Linked DNA regions of Aeoliella mucimassa. Each later gene encodes a partner of the first gene's protein in a complex. Links are inferred from orthologs where the notes say so. Each region holds a gene or a part of one and is shown in the gene's direction. Other genes may lie near its edges.

What was found.
Region 2: the proteins of carA (region 1) and carB are in contact, whole or in part, in a solved structure (PDB 1KEE), measured with the Escherichia coli proteins. The link is inferred for Aeoliella mucimassa from one-to-one orthologs.

The regions. Positions count from the first base shown.
Region 1 is NZ_CP036278.1:6,095,233-6,103,804, reverse strand. Bases 3,309-6,207 are described here. They hold carA (glutamine-hydrolyzing carbamoyl-phosphate synthase small subunit), read left to right. Parts: upstream 3,309-4,148; coding sequence 4,149-5,267; downstream 5,268-6,207. Other genes in these bases: Pan181_RS23985 (formylglycine-generating enzyme family protein), read left to right, coding at 6,037-6,207; Pan181_RS23990 (hypothetical protein), read left to right, coding at 5,498-6,010; Pan181_RS24000 (aminotransferase class I/II-fold pyridoxal phosphate-dependent enzyme), read left to right, coding at 3,309-4,020. Also shown: Pan181_RS24010 (alpha-L-fucosidase), read left to right, coding at 191-1,663; Pan181_RS24005 (phosphatidylinositol-specific phospholipase C/glycerophosphodiester phosphodiesterase family protein), read right to left, coding at 1,674-2,525; more of Pan181_RS24000, read left to right, coding at 2,782-3,308; more of Pan181_RS23985, read left to right, coding at 6,208-7,371; Pan181_RS23980 (TRAFAC clade GTPase domain-containing protein), read left to right, coding at 7,480-8,400; Pan181_RS23975 (hypothetical protein), read left to right, coding at 8,455-8,572. UniProt on the Escherichia coli protein: Small subunit of the glutamine-dependent carbamoyl phosphate synthetase (CPSase).
Region 2 is NZ_CP036278.1:5,727,054-5,736,610, forward strand. What follows is about bases 1-3,884. They hold carB (carbamoyl-phosphate synthase large subunit), read left to right. Parts: upstream 1-387; coding sequence 388-3,684; downstream 3,685-3,884. Other genes in these bases: Pan181_RS22525 (sigma-70 family RNA polymerase sigma factor), read left to right, coding at 1-249; Pan181_RS22535 (FAD-dependent oxidoreductase), read left to right, coding at 3,835-3,884. Outside these bases: more of Pan181_RS22535, read left to right, coding at 3,885-5,415; Pan181_RS22540 (aldo/keto reductase), read left to right, coding at 5,402-6,232; Pan181_RS22545 (glycosyltransferase), read left to right, coding at 6,168-7,178; Pan181_RS22550 (polysaccharide pyruvyl transferase family protein), read right to left, coding at 7,201-8,421; Pan181_RS22555 (nitroreductase family protein), read right to left, coding at 8,484-9,536; Pan181_RS22560 (lipopolysaccharide biosynthesis protein), read right to left, coding at 9,536-9,557. UniProt on the Escherichia coli protein: Large subunit of the glutamine-dependent carbamoyl phosphate synthetase (CPSase).

The DNA.
Region 1 (8,572 bases):
GGTCCCGTCGGCGACACGCGATTACACTCGACTCGAGCCAGTACGTGACTTGCACGCTGCTGACGATTTCCCCAACAAACCAAACTGGCGGGCCGCTCATAGAAGCGATCCACCGAACCCCTCGACCCAACCTTACGACCTAACCTCCATAGGGCGGCTCCGCCGGCCCTGCACGCACACAGGTGGTGCGATGTTTACTCCGTTCGAAAGCGAAGCGATGAAACGAACCCTCACACTCTGCTTACTCCTTAGTTGCTTGCTAGTCACTGCGACCAAATCCGCGATGGCCGCCGAACCAGCCGCGCCGGCCGCTGCGGAACAAGTGGAACCGATGACCACTCCCGAGCGGGAGCAACGCATGGAGTGGTGGCGCGACGCCCGCTTCGGCATGTTCGTCCACTGGGGACTCTACTCCGGCCTGGCAGGCACCTGGGAAGGCAAACCGGTCGGCGAGCGCGGCGGCATGGAATGGATTCAGTACCGTGTGCGGGCCGACACCGATACCTACGCCGAGCGGGCGCTGCCGTTGTCCAAGCCGACGGAGAACTTCGCCGAGCAATGGGCCAAGCTGGCCAAGCAGGCGGGCTGCAAGTACCTGGTGTTCACCACCAAGCATCACGATGGCTTCGCGCTGCACGACTCGGCGGTGAGCGACTTCGACGCGGGCTCGAAGCTCGATCGCGATCTGGTGAAAGAGATTGTCGACGCCTGCCGCGCCGAGGGGCTACGCGTTGGCTTCTATCATTCGGTGATCGACTGGCATCACGATCAGTACGAGTACGAAAAGTCGAACCAGTTGCCTCATCCGCTCAAAGGCAAGCCGTATCCCAACGGAGAACGCGACCATGCGAAGTACCAGGAGTACTTGCACGCCCAGGTGAAGGAACTCACCACGAACTACGGGCCAGTCGACATTCTCTGGTGGGACTACAGCGCGACCGACTTTCAAGGCGAAGAAGCCTGGCGGGCTTTCGAGCTGATGGACCTGGTGCGGAATAAGCAGCCGCAAGTGATCATGAACAACCGGCTGTTCCGCATCCCCGAAGCGGGTTGGACCAGCATGCAAATGACCGGCGTCGCCGCCCAGCTGAATCCCAAGTATGGCGACTTCGTCACGCCCGAGCAGCACGTGCCCGATCGGGGGCTTCCCGGAGTCGACTGGGAAACCTGCATGACGATGAACACCACGTGGGGCTATAGTCGTCACGATCAGGCGTGGAAACCCAACGATCAACTGGTGCATACGCTGATCGATATCGCCTCGAAGGGGGGCAACTTTCTGCTGAATATCGGCCCCACCGGCGACGGAACCGTACCGCCGGAGAGCATCGAAGGGATGCAGGCCATCGGCAAATGGATGGAGACCAACAGCGAGTCGATCTACGGCACCACCGCCAGCCCATGCGATGCACCAGCGTGGGGACGCATTACCACCAAGGGCGATACGCTCTACCTGCACGTGTTCGATTGGCCCGAGAGCGGCGAGCTGACCGTGCCGGTCGAAGCGACTGCTGAGGAGTGCACGCTGCTGGCCGACGCGGCGACCAAGTTTGCCGTGTCGTCGAGCGACGCCGGGCTGACAGTGAAGCTCACCGGTGAGGCTGTCGACCCGTACGCGACCGTATTGAAACTAAAGCTCACCGAGCCGATCGAAAGCAAGTAGCCGGCGAGCGTCATTCGCCAGCGGACGGCTGTTCAGGCTGCGGCTGCTCGGTTGGCAGCTGAGGATCGGCTTCGAGCAAGAACGATTGCAGTTTATCGAGCTTATCGGTGTTGATGTGGTCCACATCGGCATCGAGAAGCTGCTGCCACATTTCCGGAGTTTCGGGCGTGGCCCAGAATCGCACGCGACGCTGTTTGTCGTGCGCCTGGGCGACGATCCGGCGGAGCTTGTCGCGCTCGGCGGCAGGTATCTCGCCTTTGCCATTCCACTCGAAGTGCGAACCCCAGCGGTCGCTAATCAGCGGCATCAAATCCGCGGCGTCGCTTGAGTCGAGGTCGCCAACGCGGCCATCGATACCGACGTAGCGGGGGTTGCTGGCCTTGATTTCGCGTCGGGGCCGGTCGCCCGAGATGACGATCTGGATGGCGCCCTGGTGGTACTCGCCATCTTCCCAGCGGCTAAGCATGTCGCGGTAGTTGGCCAGCACCCGCTCGAGCTCGGCGTAGGTCGCCGCGGCGTCCTGTTTAATATCAATCAGCAACATGAAGGGAGGCCCCTCCTTGAACACCCGCCCGTCGTTGGCTTCGACCCGTGCCTTGAGCGGCTCGAGGTACGCGGCTTCGAGCGTCCGGCGTTCGTCGAGTTCCAGCAGGCTATGCCCCACCAGCAGCTTGCCCTGCAGGAAGAAGATGTCGGCCTCGACACTGCAGAACCCATGGTCGAGCGCGTCGATCAGCGGAGGATTGTGGTAATAATCGTTGTGCGCGTGAGCTTTTGGCAGCGGAGTGGGGTCCTCTCCCACGGCCGAGGTCGCCAGGAGCAGCACAAGAGTCACCGAGCAGAGAAAGCGGAGCAAAACCATGGATCACAACCAAAGATGCGGGGAAAGGAAGCACACGTCCGAAGGTCGATCGTACCAGAACATTTGTCAAAATGCTCCAGAGCGCGGCCGAAGTGCCGATGTAACAGTCAGGGCTATTTTCCGCGGGCGAGTTGGCCGCGATAGCCTTTTGGTTAAATAAGTCTAGAATACATGGCCGCCGCGTCCCCCGTATTGGGGTGCGACCGGCAATTCCTACTTTTACCTATTTCCCTACCGAATTTTTCCCCTTCGTTCGATGTCGCATATTCAAGTTGCCCAACGTGTTACTCGTTTGCCGCCCTATCTGTTTGGCCGGATCAATAAAATGATCTACGACAAGCGCACGGCCGGCGACGATGTCATCGAGCTCGGCATGGGGAATCCCAGCGACCCGCCGCAAGAGATGGTGATCGACAAGCTCGCCGAGGCGGCCCGCGATCCCCGTAACCATCGCTACAGTAAGTCGAATGGCATTGCGAACTTACGCCGCGAGGTGGGGGCCAAGTACTTTAAAAAGTACGGCGTCCGGCTCGATCCCACCGACGAGGTGATCGTCTGCCTGGGCTCGAAAGAGGGCTTCAGCCACATGTGCCTGGCGATGATGGGCCCTGGCGACACGGCGATTGTCCCGTCGCCGTACTTCCCGGTGCACGTATACGGCGTCGCCCTGGCGTCGGGCAACGTGATCACGCTGCCGGTGGCCAATAGCGACAAATTTTTGAGCGATATCGCGTATACCTGCGAAACGCTCTACCCACGGCCGAAGCTGCTGATTCTCTGCTACCCCCACAATCCCTCGAGTGTGGTCGTGGAGCAGGGCTTCTACGACGAGGTGGTGAAGCTTGCCAAAAAGTATGGCCTGATGGTCATTAGCGACTTCGCCTACGCCGACGTGGCGTTCGACGGTTACCATCCGCCGAGTTTCCTGGCCTCGAAGGGGGCGATCGACGTCGGCGTCGAGTTCACCACCATGAGCAAAGGCTACAACATGGCTGGCTGGCGAATCGGCTTTTGCTGCGGCAATCGCGAGATGATCCAGGCCCTCGCGACCATCAAAGGCTACTACGACTACGGCATGTTCCAGGCGATCCAGATTGCCGCGATCGTCGCCCTGCGCCATACCGACGCCGCGGTCGAGGAGCAATCGGTCATCTACCAGGGCCGCCGCGACACGCTGTGCGACGGCCTCGCCCGCATGGGCTGGGAGCCGAACGTGCCGAAGGCCGGCATGTTTGTCTGGCAGCCGATTCCCGAGCCCTGGCGGAGCCGGATGAGCACCATGGACTTCGCGATGATGCTGCTGGAGAAGGGCAACGTGGCAGTCAGCCCCGGCAGCGGCTTTGGCCCCGCCGGCGAAGGATTCCTGCGAATGAGCCTGGTAGAGAACGAAAACCGCCTGAAACAAGCGGTGCGGCACATCAAGCAATGCCTGAAGGAAGCCGAGGACGAATGGACCGCCAAAGGCGAAGTGACTACCGAAGCAGGAAAACCATAAACCGAGCGAGATTCGCGGAATTCCGCGTTCGCCATGGGCGGCTTGAATCGAAGTGCCCTGGTTACGTAGGATTGTGCTAATTCGTCTCTCCCTCCCCAGGTCCCCCCTCTGATCCACCCCCCCGCCCTATGACTGCTAAACTTGCGCTCGAAGACGGAACCGTATACACCGGCACCTCGATTGGTGCCGATGGCGAGGTGGATGGCGAGGTCTGTTTCAATACCTCGATGACCGGGTACCAGGAGATTCTCACCGATCCGAGCTACCGTGGGCAGATCGTCACGATGACCTACCCGCAGATCGGCAATTACGGCTGCAACACCGAGGATCTGGAGAGTCAGCGGCCGCATTTGTCGGGCTTTGTGGTCCGCGAGCATAGCCGGGTGCGGAGCAATTTTCGTAGCGAGAAGCGGCTGAGCGACTACCTGGAGGATCACGGAGTGGTCGCGATTGAGTCGATAGACACGCGGGCGCTAGTGCGCAAGCTGCGATCCGAGGGAGCCATGCGGGGCGTGCTGTCGACCGTCGACCTCGACGACGCCAGCCTGGTGGCCAAAGCCAAGGCGAGCCCGGGCCTGGTGGGCCGCGATCTGGTGCAGGAAGTCGCCGCTCGCGAAGCCCACGAGTGGAACGAGCCGCTGAGCAGCTGGACGTTGCTAAACCCCGACGCCCGGAAATCGGCCAGCAACAGCCCGCACGTGGTAGCCATGGACTTCGGCATGAAGTGGAATATTCCCCGCCATCTGGTCGACGGTGGATGCCGGGTGACCGTGGTGCCAGGCAGCTACAACGCCGAGCAGATCCTGGAACTCAGCCCCGATGGGGTGTTCCTGTCGAATGGCCCTGGCGACCCCGAGCCCATCGAGTACGCGATCCATACGATTCGCGACCTGGTCGAGAAGAAGCCGGTGTTCGGCATCTGCCTTGGTCACCAGTTGCTGTCGCTCGCCTGCGGCGCGAAGACGTTCAAGATGAAGTTTGGCCATCGCGGCGCCAACCAGCCGGTGCACGACCTGACCACCGGCAAGGTAGAGATCACCTCGCAGAACCACGGCTTCGCCGTGGACGAGTCGACCCTGCCCGACTCGCTGGAAGTAACGCACCGCAGCCTGAACGACCAAACGATCGAAGGGGTGCAACATCGAGAGTTACCGGCATTTTCGGTACAATACCACCCCGAAGCCTCGAGCGGCCCGCACGACAGTCATTATCTTTTTGAACGGTTCTTTGCCGCGATGCAGGCATAAGAATCGAGTAGTTGGGTATTCCTGCAGTTCTTCTGTTTGCCCCTGCTGAAATCATAACCTAGTTTTCAGTTGCAGTTCGGGTGCGCCTTGGGTGCATTCGTAGCTAGCAACTTATCACTGTCGTGGGCTCGTGTGTCTTCCGCCAAGTGCGGCACTTGCTTGGACATCGCGGGGCCTCGCACTTGTTCATCATTTAACGCCGCAATTGAGGCGGCCATAGCGAGAGTATCGTGTCCCAGCCGGAAGACATTATTCGAACTTGGATGGAAGCTTGGAGCGAAGAGCAGCAGGAGTATGCTGCGCAGCTGGGCGAATCGCTAGAAACCCTTGATGCCTACCAGGAGAAACTCACCCTCTGGCATACAGAACTCGATGCACAGGCCGCCACGCTAGCGGACGAGACAGCGGAACTCGAACGCCAGCGAGAAGCACTCGCTCAGCAGCAAGCCGAGCTTGAAGAGCAGCGGTCGGAACTCTCCAGTCATCAGGCAGTGGAAGTCTCTACCACTGCGATGCTCGATCAGGCAAGAGCCGAAATCGATGATCTCCGCCGACAGCTCGATGAACTCATCGAACCGTACGCGGTGGGCAATTCCCCCCCGATGGAGTCCACGTGTAGCGCCTCGCCCGGGCGTGGTAACGCGGCGGTCGCAGAAGCCATCGATCCAAAGGTTAGCGCGGTAGCTAAGCAATTCCAGAAACTCCGCGAACAGCAGGCAGCTCGTCGATCCGCGGCACGCTAGTCCCTCCCCTTCAGACGGCAGACGCTATGCAAGTCACGTCCCTATCAACATCGCTCTATCCGCACTGGCAACGACTCTCGCAACATGCGTGGTCGGCTGCCGCCCTTCTCGTGTTTGCGTGTGGGTTTATCCTTGGCAACGTCTACCTCATGGCCATCGCTGGTGTCGCCTTGTGCGCCATCTGGCGGCAGGTCGGCGTGGTGGCTGCGCGCAACGTTCATCGGCTGGTCACCAGCCATGGTGCGCTGTTGCCTTCGGAGCAACGCGCCGACTATCGCCGCACCTCGCTCCGCGGCGGTGGGTTGCCCCCCGAGGAAGATCCCTCCGAGTCCCCGGTCGAGAGTGTGTCGGAGCATCGGGCACGCAAGTCGGGTGGCAAAGAGAAGACCACCGGCGATCTGGTGAATCGCATGATTGATCAAGGGCGCTACGCGCTACTGCTCCGTCATGAGACCGCCTCGCAACTGTCGGACGAAGAACTGGCCGTCGTGCTGTCGGAAATGGATCAGCAGATGTCGGTCATTCCCGAAGGGCGAGTCCTTGTTGGCGAGTACGCCGAACGGGCTACCTGGGGTACTTCGCCGGTGTCGGCCGATTGCCCGGGTCTGGTGCACACCGAAGGTTGCTACCTCGACCGCTACTGCGTCACCAACGAGCAATTCCAGTACTTTGTCGACGACTGTGGCTACGAGCAATTCCAGCTCTGGCCCGAAGAAGCCTTGCCGGCTTTGTTCGAGTTTGTCGACCGCACCGGGGTGCCTGCGCCGGCTGGCTGGACCAGTGGACAATTCCCCGATGGCTGGGAGCGTTTGCCTGTAGTTGGCATCAGTTGGTACGAAGCCACCGCTTACGCACGGTGGGTTGGCAAGCGTTTGCCGACCGATGCCGAGTGGACCAAAGCAGGTGCCTGGCCAGTAGAGACTTCGCCGGGACGAGTCACTCAACGACGTTACCCCTGGGGCGACACGTTCGAGGCTCGTCGCGCCTTGCTGTGGTCGGCCGGCGCTCGCGGCCCGCAACCGGTCGATGCGTTCGAAGCCGGCTCGTCGCTCGGTGGTGTCGTGCAACTGATCGGCAACGTTTGGGAGTGGACCAGTTCGTCGCTCGATGCGACGAGTCGCGATCAAGCGACCGGCGATGGTCACTCGATGAACGTGCTGCATGGAGGAGCGTTCAACACCTACTTTGAAAATCAGGCGACTTGCCACTTCCGAAGTGGCGAACGCCCCTTGGCTCGACGTTCGAATATCGGCTTCCGCTTGGCGCTGTCGTTCGACGTAGTAGCCGACCAGGAATTTGGAGATGGCGGTGCTTCGTCGGTGGATGACCCATCGGCAACCGACTCCTCCATCGACTCCTAGCAGAACTGGGAGCACAGGTGGTTCTCGGCTGTCGATCAGTCGGAGGACACCCTGTGCCACCCTTTTAAAAAACCAAACCTTTACCATCCAACCAAACGGCAGCCTGCCATGCCTACCCTGTCTCGCTTACCGATCGATACCTACCTGCTCGCAGGTCAGGCTGCCCCGTTGGCATGTGCCATTTGTAATCACGAGAATCGTGTGTCGGCCGAACACTGCCACATTTGCGCCGCGCCGTTGTCGATCTCGCGAATCAATGCCGACCTGAAGCGCCCTGCGCAACTCATCGGCTGCGTGGGAGCTAGCAACACTGGCAAGACTACTTACCTCGGCATGTTGATGGACATGCTGATGCGCGATTCCGGGTCGCTGAAGGCGACCCTGCTAGGGCCGCAGTCCATCTCGTTGCAACAGTCGACCACCACCGCGTTGTCGGCCGGGTGGTACCCCGACAAAACGAGCCGCGACCCCGAACACACCTGCTGGGTGCATTGTCGTGTAGATTGTGGGCGCCGCCGCAAGCGTACTGATGTGGTATTTGCCGATTTTGCGGGCGACGCCTATATCGAAGAGTTGGCACGTCCCGGTAGCTATCCGGCGATCCGTGCCCTGCTGGGTAAGTGCTCGGCCATCATGGTGATGGCCGACGCCCAGCGGTTACAAGCAGGCGAACACGATGACGATTACGTTTCGCTCAAAATGCTGTCTTTAATAGATGAGCAGTCGAGCAAGGAGAAAAAACGCAACTGGTGTAATCGCGGCAAAACGCAGCCGCTGGCACTCGTACTCACCAAGGCCGACGCGACACCTGCGTGTGCCGAAGACCCCGTGACGTTTGCCGAAAACCACGCCAGTGCCTTGTGGCAGGACTGCCGCCGGCGTTTCCCGAACACCAAGGTGTTTGCCGCTTCGGTAACGGGAGCCACCGGCTACAAGCTGATCGGCGGCCGCCGGTGCCGAGTGCCATTGCGGGTAGAACCCCATGGCGTTCTCGATCCATTTGGTTGGCTGATCGAACAACTTGCCTAGGCTTTGCGTAGTAAAAGTGTTGGGGACTGAAAGGCCCTAAGAGATGACACAACGATGAACCGTCCACGCTTTACCGACCGACTGACTCGAGCCCCCTCCAAAGATGGGCTCGTTCTATCCACCCCGAATGGGTTGGAGATAGGCGGTGCTGCGCTGGAACAGCTCGAAGAGC
Region 2 (9,557 bases), 370 kb from region 1 along the record:
CAGCAACCAAAGAACTATCTCAAGAAACTGCAAACCTGGGTTCAAATCGTCGAAGGCCAGCCCAGCAACACGGCAGCGGAACCTCATCCGCCGACTGCCGTTTGGGAATCGTCGCCCGTTCCCGCAACTGCCCAACAGCCGCCGGCAGACGCCAGGGAAGTGCAGGCATTGCAGAGCGAGTTGGAGTCGCTCCGCCAGCAATTGAAGGAGCTGAAGCAGCAGTTGCAGGACTCGGAATCCGAGAACTAGCCGCAAGCGAACTGGGACGGTTGAAGGGGGCCGGTCGGGCGTGGTACGCTGGAGCGATTTTACCCGCCTAGGGCAGGTGGGCGTCAGGGTGAGTGGTCCCCCTGGCCCCCGCCCCTTGACCCATGCCCCCCCTGTGCAATGCCTCGACGCGACGACATTCATAAGATTTTGATTATCGGTTCTGGTCCCATCGTGATTGGCCAGGCCTGCGAGTTCGATTACTCTGGCACCCAAGCCTGTAAGGCCCTCCGCGAGGAGGGATACGAGGTGGTGCTCGTGAATTCGAACCCGGCCACGATCATGACCGATCCAGCCACGGCCGATCGCACTTACATCGAGCCCCTCACGTGGGAGGTAGTCGAAAAGATTATCGCCCGCGAAAAGCCCGATGCATTGTTGCCGACCCTCGGCGGGCAGACCGGCCTGAACTTGGCCATGGATCTCGAGAAATTCGGCGTGCTCAAGAAGCACGGCGTCGAAATGGTAGGTGCCAGAGCCGACGTGATCGACAAGGCGGAGAATCGTGAGCGATTCAAAGCAGCCATGGAAAAGATCGGTCTCGGCGTCTGCAAGGGAACTACTGTGCAGACGCTCGACGCAGCCCGGGAATGGCTCGACGAAATCGGCCTGCCGGCGATTATCCGCCCCAGCTTCACCATGGGTGGCTCCGGCGGCGGCATCGCCTACAACCGCCAGGAGTACGATCAGATGGTCCGGCACGGCCTGGACCTCTCGCCCACCTGCGAAGTGCTGATCGAAGAGTCGATTCTTGGCTGGAAAGAGTACGAGATGGAGGTGATGCGCGACGTCGACGACAACGTCGTGATCATCTGCTCGATCGAAAACTTCGATGCGATGGGCATCCACACCGGCGACTCCATCACCGTGGCTCCCGCTCAGACGCTGACCGATAAAGAGTACCAGCGGATGCGCGACGCCAGCCTGGCGGTGATCCGCGAGATTGGTGTCGAGACCGGCGGTTCGAACATTCAGTTCGCCATCAATCCCGTCGATGGTCGAATGATCGTGATCGAAATGAACCCCCGGGTCAGTCGTAGTAGTGCGCTGGCTTCGAAAGCAACCGGCTTCCCGATTGCCAAGATCGCAGCCAAACTCGCGGTGGGTTACCGCTTGCACGAGTTGCCGAACGACATCACCCGCGAGACGACCGCCTGCTTCGAGCCGTCGATCGACTACGTGGTTACCAAGATTCCGCGTTTCGCGTTCGAGAAGTTCCCCGACGCCGACGACAAGCTCACCACGCAGATGAAGAGCGTCGGCGAAACCATGGCCATCGGCTCGACCTTCAAAGAGAGCTTTCAAAAGGCCCTCCGCGGCCTGGAAGTCGGTGCCGACGGTTTCGGTTCCGACAACAAAGACCTGTGGTACAACGACCAAGGCGGAGTCGGCGAGTTTCGTCCCAGCGAGGAAGAGATTCGCGTCAAGCTGCAGTCGGCCGGCCCCGATCGCGTGTGGTACCTGCGATACGCCTTCAAGCTTGGGCTCAGCGTCGAAGAGGTGTTCGAGCTAACCAGCATCGACCCTTGGTTCCTCGATAACCTGATGGAGATCGTGGAGACCGAGAACGAATTGCGGGCCTTGGTCCGCCAGAATCCGCCGCAAGATGGAGCGGGCTACGACCTTACGACGCTCAGCGATCGGGAACTGCGAACCGCCAAGCGGCAAGGGTTCTCCGATAAGCAGTTGGCCAACATGTTTGGTCGCACGGCGACCGAAATTCGCGCCGAGCGTCTTAAGCGCGGGATTCGCACCGTGTTCAAATCGGTGGATACCTGTGCTGCCGAGTTCGAGGCCTACACTCCGTACTTCTACTCCACGTACGAGACCGAAGACGAAACCCCACCGAAGGGCGATGCCAAACGCATCATGATCCTCGGCGGCGGTCCCAATCGTATCGGCCAGGGCATCGAGTTCGACTACTGTTGTTGCCATGCCAGCTTCGCGCTTCGCGAGCTGGGCATCGAGTCGATCATGGTGAACTCGAACCCCGAGACCGTGAGTACCGACTACGATACGAGCGACCTGCTGTTCTTCGAACCGCTGACCGTGGAAGACGTGCTGAACATCTGCGATCAGGTGCAGCCCGACGGCGTCATCGTGCAATTCGGTGGTCAGACTCCGCTGAATCTGGCTCGCGAGCTGAACGACGCCGGAGTGCCGATCATCGGTACCAGTGTCGATGCGATTGAAGACGCCGAAGATCGCGACAAGTTCCATCAATTGATCAAGCGTCTGGGGCTCAAGCAGCCGCCAGGTGGCATCGCCCAGACCATGGACGAAGCCCGCAAGCTGGCCGACGATATCGGCTTCCCCGTGCTGGTCCGCCCCAGTTTCGTGCTGGGTGGCCGCGCGATGGAGATTTGCTACGACCACGCCCAGCTCGACCAGTTCGTCGCCCAGGCCTTTATTGCGGCCGAGGGGCAACCAGTGCTGATCGATAGTTTCCTGGAACGCGCGATCGAAGTGGATGCCGATGCCGTGTCGGACGGAGAAGTGGTCATCGTGCCGGGCGTGATGGAACACATCGAAGAGGCCGGCGTGCACTCCGGCGACTCCGCGTGTGCGATACCACCTTACAGCCTGCCAGGCCCGGTGGTGGCCGAGATTCGCGCGGCCGCAGTAGCGCTAGCCAAGGAACTCGGTGTGAACGGGCTGATGAACGTGCAGTTCGCGGTGCAGGACGATGCCGATGGGCGCCCTCAGGTCTACGTGATCGAGGTGAATCCCCGCGCCAGCCGCACGGTGCCTTTCGTCGCCAAGGCAACCGGTTTGCCAGTGGCGAAGGTCGCTGCCAAGGTGATGGCTGGAGTCTCGCTCACCGAACAACAGGTGACCGAGGATCCGGTGCCCGCCCACGTAAGCGTGAAAGAAGCGGTCTTCCCTTTCATTAAATTCCGCGGCGTCGACATCGTGCTCGGCCCCGAAATGCGTAGCACCGGCGAAGTGATGGGCATCAGCCCCCGCTTCAGCATGGCGTTCGCCAAGAGCCAGCTGGCCGCTGGTACGGTGCTGCCAAGCTCGGGCAACGTGTTCCTGAGCGTCGCCCCGCGTCACAAGCAGCGGGCGATCGAGCTGGCCCGCCGTCTGTCGGCCATGAACTACGGCATCCTCGCCACCCGCGGCACCGCCGAAGCCCTAGAGCAGGCCGGTATGCAGTGCACCCGCGTGAAGAAGCTCAAGGAAGGTCACCCGAACCTGCTCGACTTCCTGGCCGACGAAGAGGTCGCCTTGGTGATGAATAGCCCAGTCGGTAAAGGCGCTCGAACCGATGAAGGCAAGATTCGCGCTGCAACCGTTGCAGCCGGTGTACCCTGCTTAACCACGATCGAAGCCGCGGAAGCCGCCATCAAAGCGATGGAAGCCTTGCGGGAAGAGGAAATGCAGGTGGAAAGCCTGCAGGAACGGTTTAGCTAAGACCTGCTAACGAAATGCTATATTGTGAGATACAGCCCTCTCTCCCGATGATCCCACGGATAGCTTTTCGGAAGAAACGCGGTTGTGTCCTGAGCGCTCCAACACGACTAGCGCCCTGCGATTTCGCACCTGGACCTCCGATTTCAAGCAATCATGATTCTCGACAGCATTAAGGAATGGAAGGAAGCCGAGAACGATCCCATTGTAGTAGTTGGAGCGGGTGCAGTTGGAATTCACCTGTCCGTCCTACTGGCCAGGCAGGGTCGCAAGGTAGTACTTCTGGAGTCGGGCAATCATATCCTGTCCAGCTTTGCGAGCAACGCCTATCGCACGGAAGGACGAGAGCACAATGGCATCCGACTTGGTCGCTCCGTCGCCCTGGGGGGGACAACGAACCTATGGGGTGGCCAGCTCGTTGAGTTCGAAGCACTCGACTTTGAGTCACGTGACTGGGTAGCCAATTCAGGATGGCCCGTCGGATACGAAGAGTTCTCTCGATACTTTGGACCAACCTACGACGCTCTCGGCTACGAAGGCGAAACACAAAACGACGAACAAGTCTGGGCACTCATCAACCGCCGCCCTCCGCAGATAAGTGACGACCTACTGGTCTTCCTCACTCGCTGGCTCAAGCAGCCCAACCTTGCCAAGCATTATCGCGAGGACTTGGAAACAAATCCGAACCTTCAAGTGGTCCTTAACACAAAGGTGGTTGGCTTTGCCGGGCAGCAGAACCGCGTTGAGGGAGTAAAACTTGCCGACGGAAAAGGTGGATTCGACATCCTACCAGGCTCTCACTTTGTGCTCGGAGCGGGGACCATCGAGAACGCCAGATTGTTGCTGGCGACCGCCCTCGATGATCAATGGTATTGTCCCTGGAAAGAGAACGATAAAATCGGTCGGTACTTCCACGATCATTTGGGCGGGCCTGTTGCTAAAATCACTCCCAAAGACCACAAAGAATTTTTTGGTGAGTTTTCAACCATCGTCTTCAAAGGCCGCAAGTACTTACCGAAGGTTCGCTCTCAGCCTTCGTTTGTTAGAGAGAATCGCATCCTTGGCGTGCAGGCGATGCTTACCTTCGAACACTCCGTAAAAGAGCACCTGGTATTCCTGAAACAATTTGTGAAAGCAGCTTTAGGTAGCCGAGAAATCGGTTCCATTACGAAGTTCTTTCGACACGCCTGGGCCTGCTTGCGATACCTGCCGCCGTTGATGTGGACTTATATCGTTGAGCACCGGCTATTGGTTCCGCGAGGGTCCGATATCCAAATCATCGTCCAGGCGGAAGTCGAACCTCTACCTGAGAGTCGGATCACCGTAGACCCGCAGAAACGCGACGCTTATGGCTTGCCGATGGCGGTTTTGGATTGGCAACTCTCCGGCAAGGAACTCGAATCGCTGGCATGTTTCGCGGAAATGGTAAAGCGATCGTTTGAAGATTCGGGAAAAGCCACGGTTCAAATTGATCGCCAATTGGTGGATCGGGATCCACAGTTCTTAGACACTCTTCATGACACTAACCACCAAGGTGGTGGGTGCATCATGGGTACTAGCGCCGAGAATGGTGTTGTGGATCAAGACCTTAAAGTCTTTGGTAGCGACAACATGTTCGTGATCGGGCCAAGCATTTTCCGAACTGCCAGTCATGCGAATTGCACCTTCACAGCGCTGACATTCGCGACCAGACTTTCCAAGCACCTCGTTGAGGCAACCCATGCAGCAGATTGATTTTCCACCCTTGGGAAGAAAAGTCTCTTGCATCGGATTTGGCTGCGGAGGACTCGATGGCAGATATGGCCTGAAACGATCCGCAAGGCTTATCGAAGCAGCATTAGATCTTGGAATCAACTACTTCGACGTCGCCCCTTCGTACGGCACAGCTGAAGAAGCACTCGGCAAGGTAATTGGCGATGACTCGCAAGTGGTGGTTACCACGAAGGTTGGTCAGCCTCACCTTCCGTATCCCACAGCGAAAATGTTTCTGCGCGAGACGATTAAACCAGCGCTCGATCGCGCGACATTCTTCAAGCGATGGCTCACCAAGCGAGTCGTTTCCACTGCTCCTCCAACGAACCGCCCTCGCTATGATTTTTCACTCGAGACCATGGAGAAATCCATCGCCAAGAGCTTGGCAAATCTGCGTCGCAGCAAACTGGATGTGGTCCTTGCTCACGAACCTCACCCCGACGACTTAGGTGCAGAGCTCGCGGAGAGATTCAACTTGCTCGTCGAGCGTGGAGCACTCTCGAGCTATGGGGTCGGTATTGGAGCCATCTCGGATCAGTGGAGTCCGTTTGGCCAAGTTTGGCAATCCGCATGGCCTGGTGACAACGTGATCCAAGACTACCGGTCCGATGTCTTCTACATTTTCCACCGAGTCATCCGCAACGCTCCACAAGTCGCGTGTCAAAACGACGGGGTAGTGCACGCGACAGAGTTGATAAAACGTGCCCGCTCGTTGTCTCCCAACAGTCTGTTTCTTGTCGCTGCTTCCACGCCAAAACGGCTTCGCGAAATGGTGGAAGCTGCAAACGAGGTCTCGTAAATACGACTGGAAGCTTGCTCACGTTATGTCGAACGAACTTGATAACCTGCCGCTGATTTCGGTCATCATCCCGGTCTACGAAAATGCGCGAGATTTGGAAATCTGCCTCAGCACTCTGGCCGCGCAGACAATTCCACCAAGCAACTTCGAAGTGATTGTAGTAGACAATGGTTCTAAGGACCCCCCCAAGTCGCTCGTAGCCAACTACCCTTTCGCCCGCTTTGGTTCCGAAACGAAGCCTGGCTCTTATGCCGCCAGAAACACTGGCCTGCAGCTTGCCCGTGCGTCGTTGCTGGCATTTACCGATTCCGATTGCCAACCGCATCCTACATGGCTGGAGAAGGGGATCGATGCCTTACGAGATGCCGACAAAGTAGACGTCGTCGCAGGACGAATTGATGTTTCGGCCAAAGATGAACGCAAGCCAACCCTGGCCGAACTCTACGACATGGCGACGCGTTTTGATCAGAAAGATCGAGTTGCTCGAGAGAATGGCGTCGTCACCGCGAACATGTTAACCCGGCGAGATGTCTTTGACCGCGCAGGTCCTTTTGACGATTCGCTAATGAGTGGAGCGGATGGCTTGTGGTCGCAACATGCCGCCGATGTAGGGTTTAAAGTGGTTTATGTCGACGACGTTCCAGTCACGCACCCCGCCAGGGCGTCGATCGCTCAGATCTGTCAGCAGAACAGTCGTTTTGCACACGGACGTTTTGACATTGTGACAAGCGAACGCAAAAGGAGCCCTCTGTTTTGGTTGAGAATCGCGATTCGCAAGATACTGCCCCGCTTCCAGGGGACTGGCAAGATGTATCAACGACTCCGCAAGCGTGGCTACGGCTTTTGGTCGTGGATAAAAGTCTGTATGGTCCTCCAGCGCATTCACTACTCGGCAACCTGCTCGCAAGTAGCGAGGCTATTCGGTGGCAAGTCGGCAAGGCGATAGCGTGAGATCGGATGACAAGTTCTCACGATCGAGCCGCTGACTCAAGCACTCGAAACACGTTGTCCCACATCAACTCCGACTGAGTGCGCATGGCCTCTCGACGGTCTACGAGAATATTGCGAAGTCGCTGATTCTCTTCGAGGTTCGATAATGCATCGACCTGCACTAGCAGATCGTCCGTGTTATTCGCCCCTCGATGAATTAGTTCGGGGATCCCGAAGTCGCTTGCTAGCATTTCATACTTATGCGCCCAACCCAAGGCAATACCGGGAACTCCGGACGACAAGGCGGCTACCAGGCTATGGAACCGAGAGCCAACCAGATATCGGGCACCAGCGATGAACTGCTTGAGCACAAGTGGATTCTGGTGGGTGAAGATAAATGGCTTTTGCTGGTCGACCAACGGCTCTAGTTGAGCATAAAGTTCCTCGGCTAACTTCTTGTCGCCTTCATCGCCGGAGTGTATGACGATTGCCGGCCGAAAACCGTGCGAAGCAATTTGCTTGCCAGCCGCAACAAGCCGTGGTAGGTAGGTGTCGCCCCACTCTCCACGTCCTTGATCAAGCATCCGTTCATTGGGAACTAGCACCGCATACGACTCGGCTTCGTGCCCTGTGACCACTTCGGGACCGTGTGGACTAAAGATCGTGATATCGGGAGCCATGTGTAGCCGAGGGTCGTCACCGATCACTTCTCGTACCGCATCATACGAAGCGTGCTCGCGGGCGTAGATCAACGTAGCGGCATCGCAAAGCTTCTGAAACGCGCTGCGCACTTTTGGCTTTTCAAATGGCCCAAACATCTGGGGCATCAAGATCACAGGCTTGCCCCGGCGATTTAAACGACGCGCCTGAATTGCTGCTAGGTTGGTGCGAATCCAATGAAAGCCATCGCCGAAGGAGTATCCAGAGATGTCTACGAGTGCATCTACTTGATCCTGATCTATCAGCCCGTACATCGATAATGCATGACTGGGAGTCAGCCATCGATAGGGGGCTTCGGCCAAGAAAGTCGCCAGTTTCGATCGCACCAAAAGTTTGCGAAGCTGTGGATTGAAGAATTGATGATTCGGATAGATGTGGGCCAAGCGTAATTCCGCACGCTGCTCATAGGGTGTCTGACGATCGGGAGTAACGGCCAGTCTTGCGTCAGGCATCCGTTCTCGAAGTCGAGCAATTACCGTGCGGAGCATCAACTCAGCACCTTTGTTGGTAAATCCGGCACCAAATAATTGGATATTCATATTCGTTCGAAAGCGAGTTGGCGGCGGAAGCAAAGTGAGAACAGGCAACAGTATTGGCGAGCCTATTTGGACACCTTATTGTAGCTTCTGATTTCATCCAAACTCTTCTTTTGCGAGTAAGGAACCGTGCCTGTGGGGTCGGGATAACCCAGTGAAATGCACATGACTGGGCGGTGGTTGTAATCCAAGTTCAAGGCCTTTGCCATTTTCTTCTCGAGCGGTTCAATATCGGGCCAATTGATACAACAGGAGCCAACTCCTTGCACTTCCAGGGCGAACTGAAATGCCATGGCCGCCAGCCCGCCATCCACGTAAATCACATGGCGATCTCGCTCGCTAAAGTAGGCATTCAGGTCGCCGACAATCACAACCAAGCAGGGGAAGTTCTGCGAGAATCCTGTGGTCCCCATGGGAATTGCCCCGACCTTTCGAGCAAGCTCCACATCGTCAAGTACGCGAAACTCAAACGGCTGTCGATTGCAGGCACTCGGTGACAGCTTGGCGACTTCCATGGCTCGATCAATCACTTCGCGCGGCACCGGTTTATCCTGATACCAGCGGACGCTTCTTCTCCGCCAAGCCAGTTTCTCTAAATCTTCGATCGTGATGTTGAGCGGAGTGGAATCGCGTTGGTAAGGAATCCACTCTTCCGCAGCAGAAGTACAAGCTGAGCAAGGAGGGAGTGCTGCAAACTTCTCGCGAGGAGGATCAATCGCTGGATCGCTAGCAACGACCGAGAAGTACTCCTTAAGAACGTCGTGCGCCCATTTTAGAAGCGGTGCAATGCGTTCGTTCGGGTCTTGCAGAAGCACTTGATAAATCGCAACGGTGTCGCCGATGTAGTCGCGGGCAAACACATCACGCCGGGGGCGATAGACCAACCCCTTTTCCAAGCGATGCACATTGCGACGCAACGTGTAGATCGATCCTTGATCGTCCGCTTCTTTTGTCGCACTCGTATGCTGCAACTTTCCATGCAACACCGCTCGATGCTCTCGACGAAACGTACCGCTGAACACGAAGTAGATGTCAGCCAACAAAGGCCACCACACAGCAAGCCGCCAGAGTGGGGGAAGAAAGTAAGTGTTAATGAGTTTCTTGATGAGACTACGCATTATTGTGCTTTCCCCGGCTTC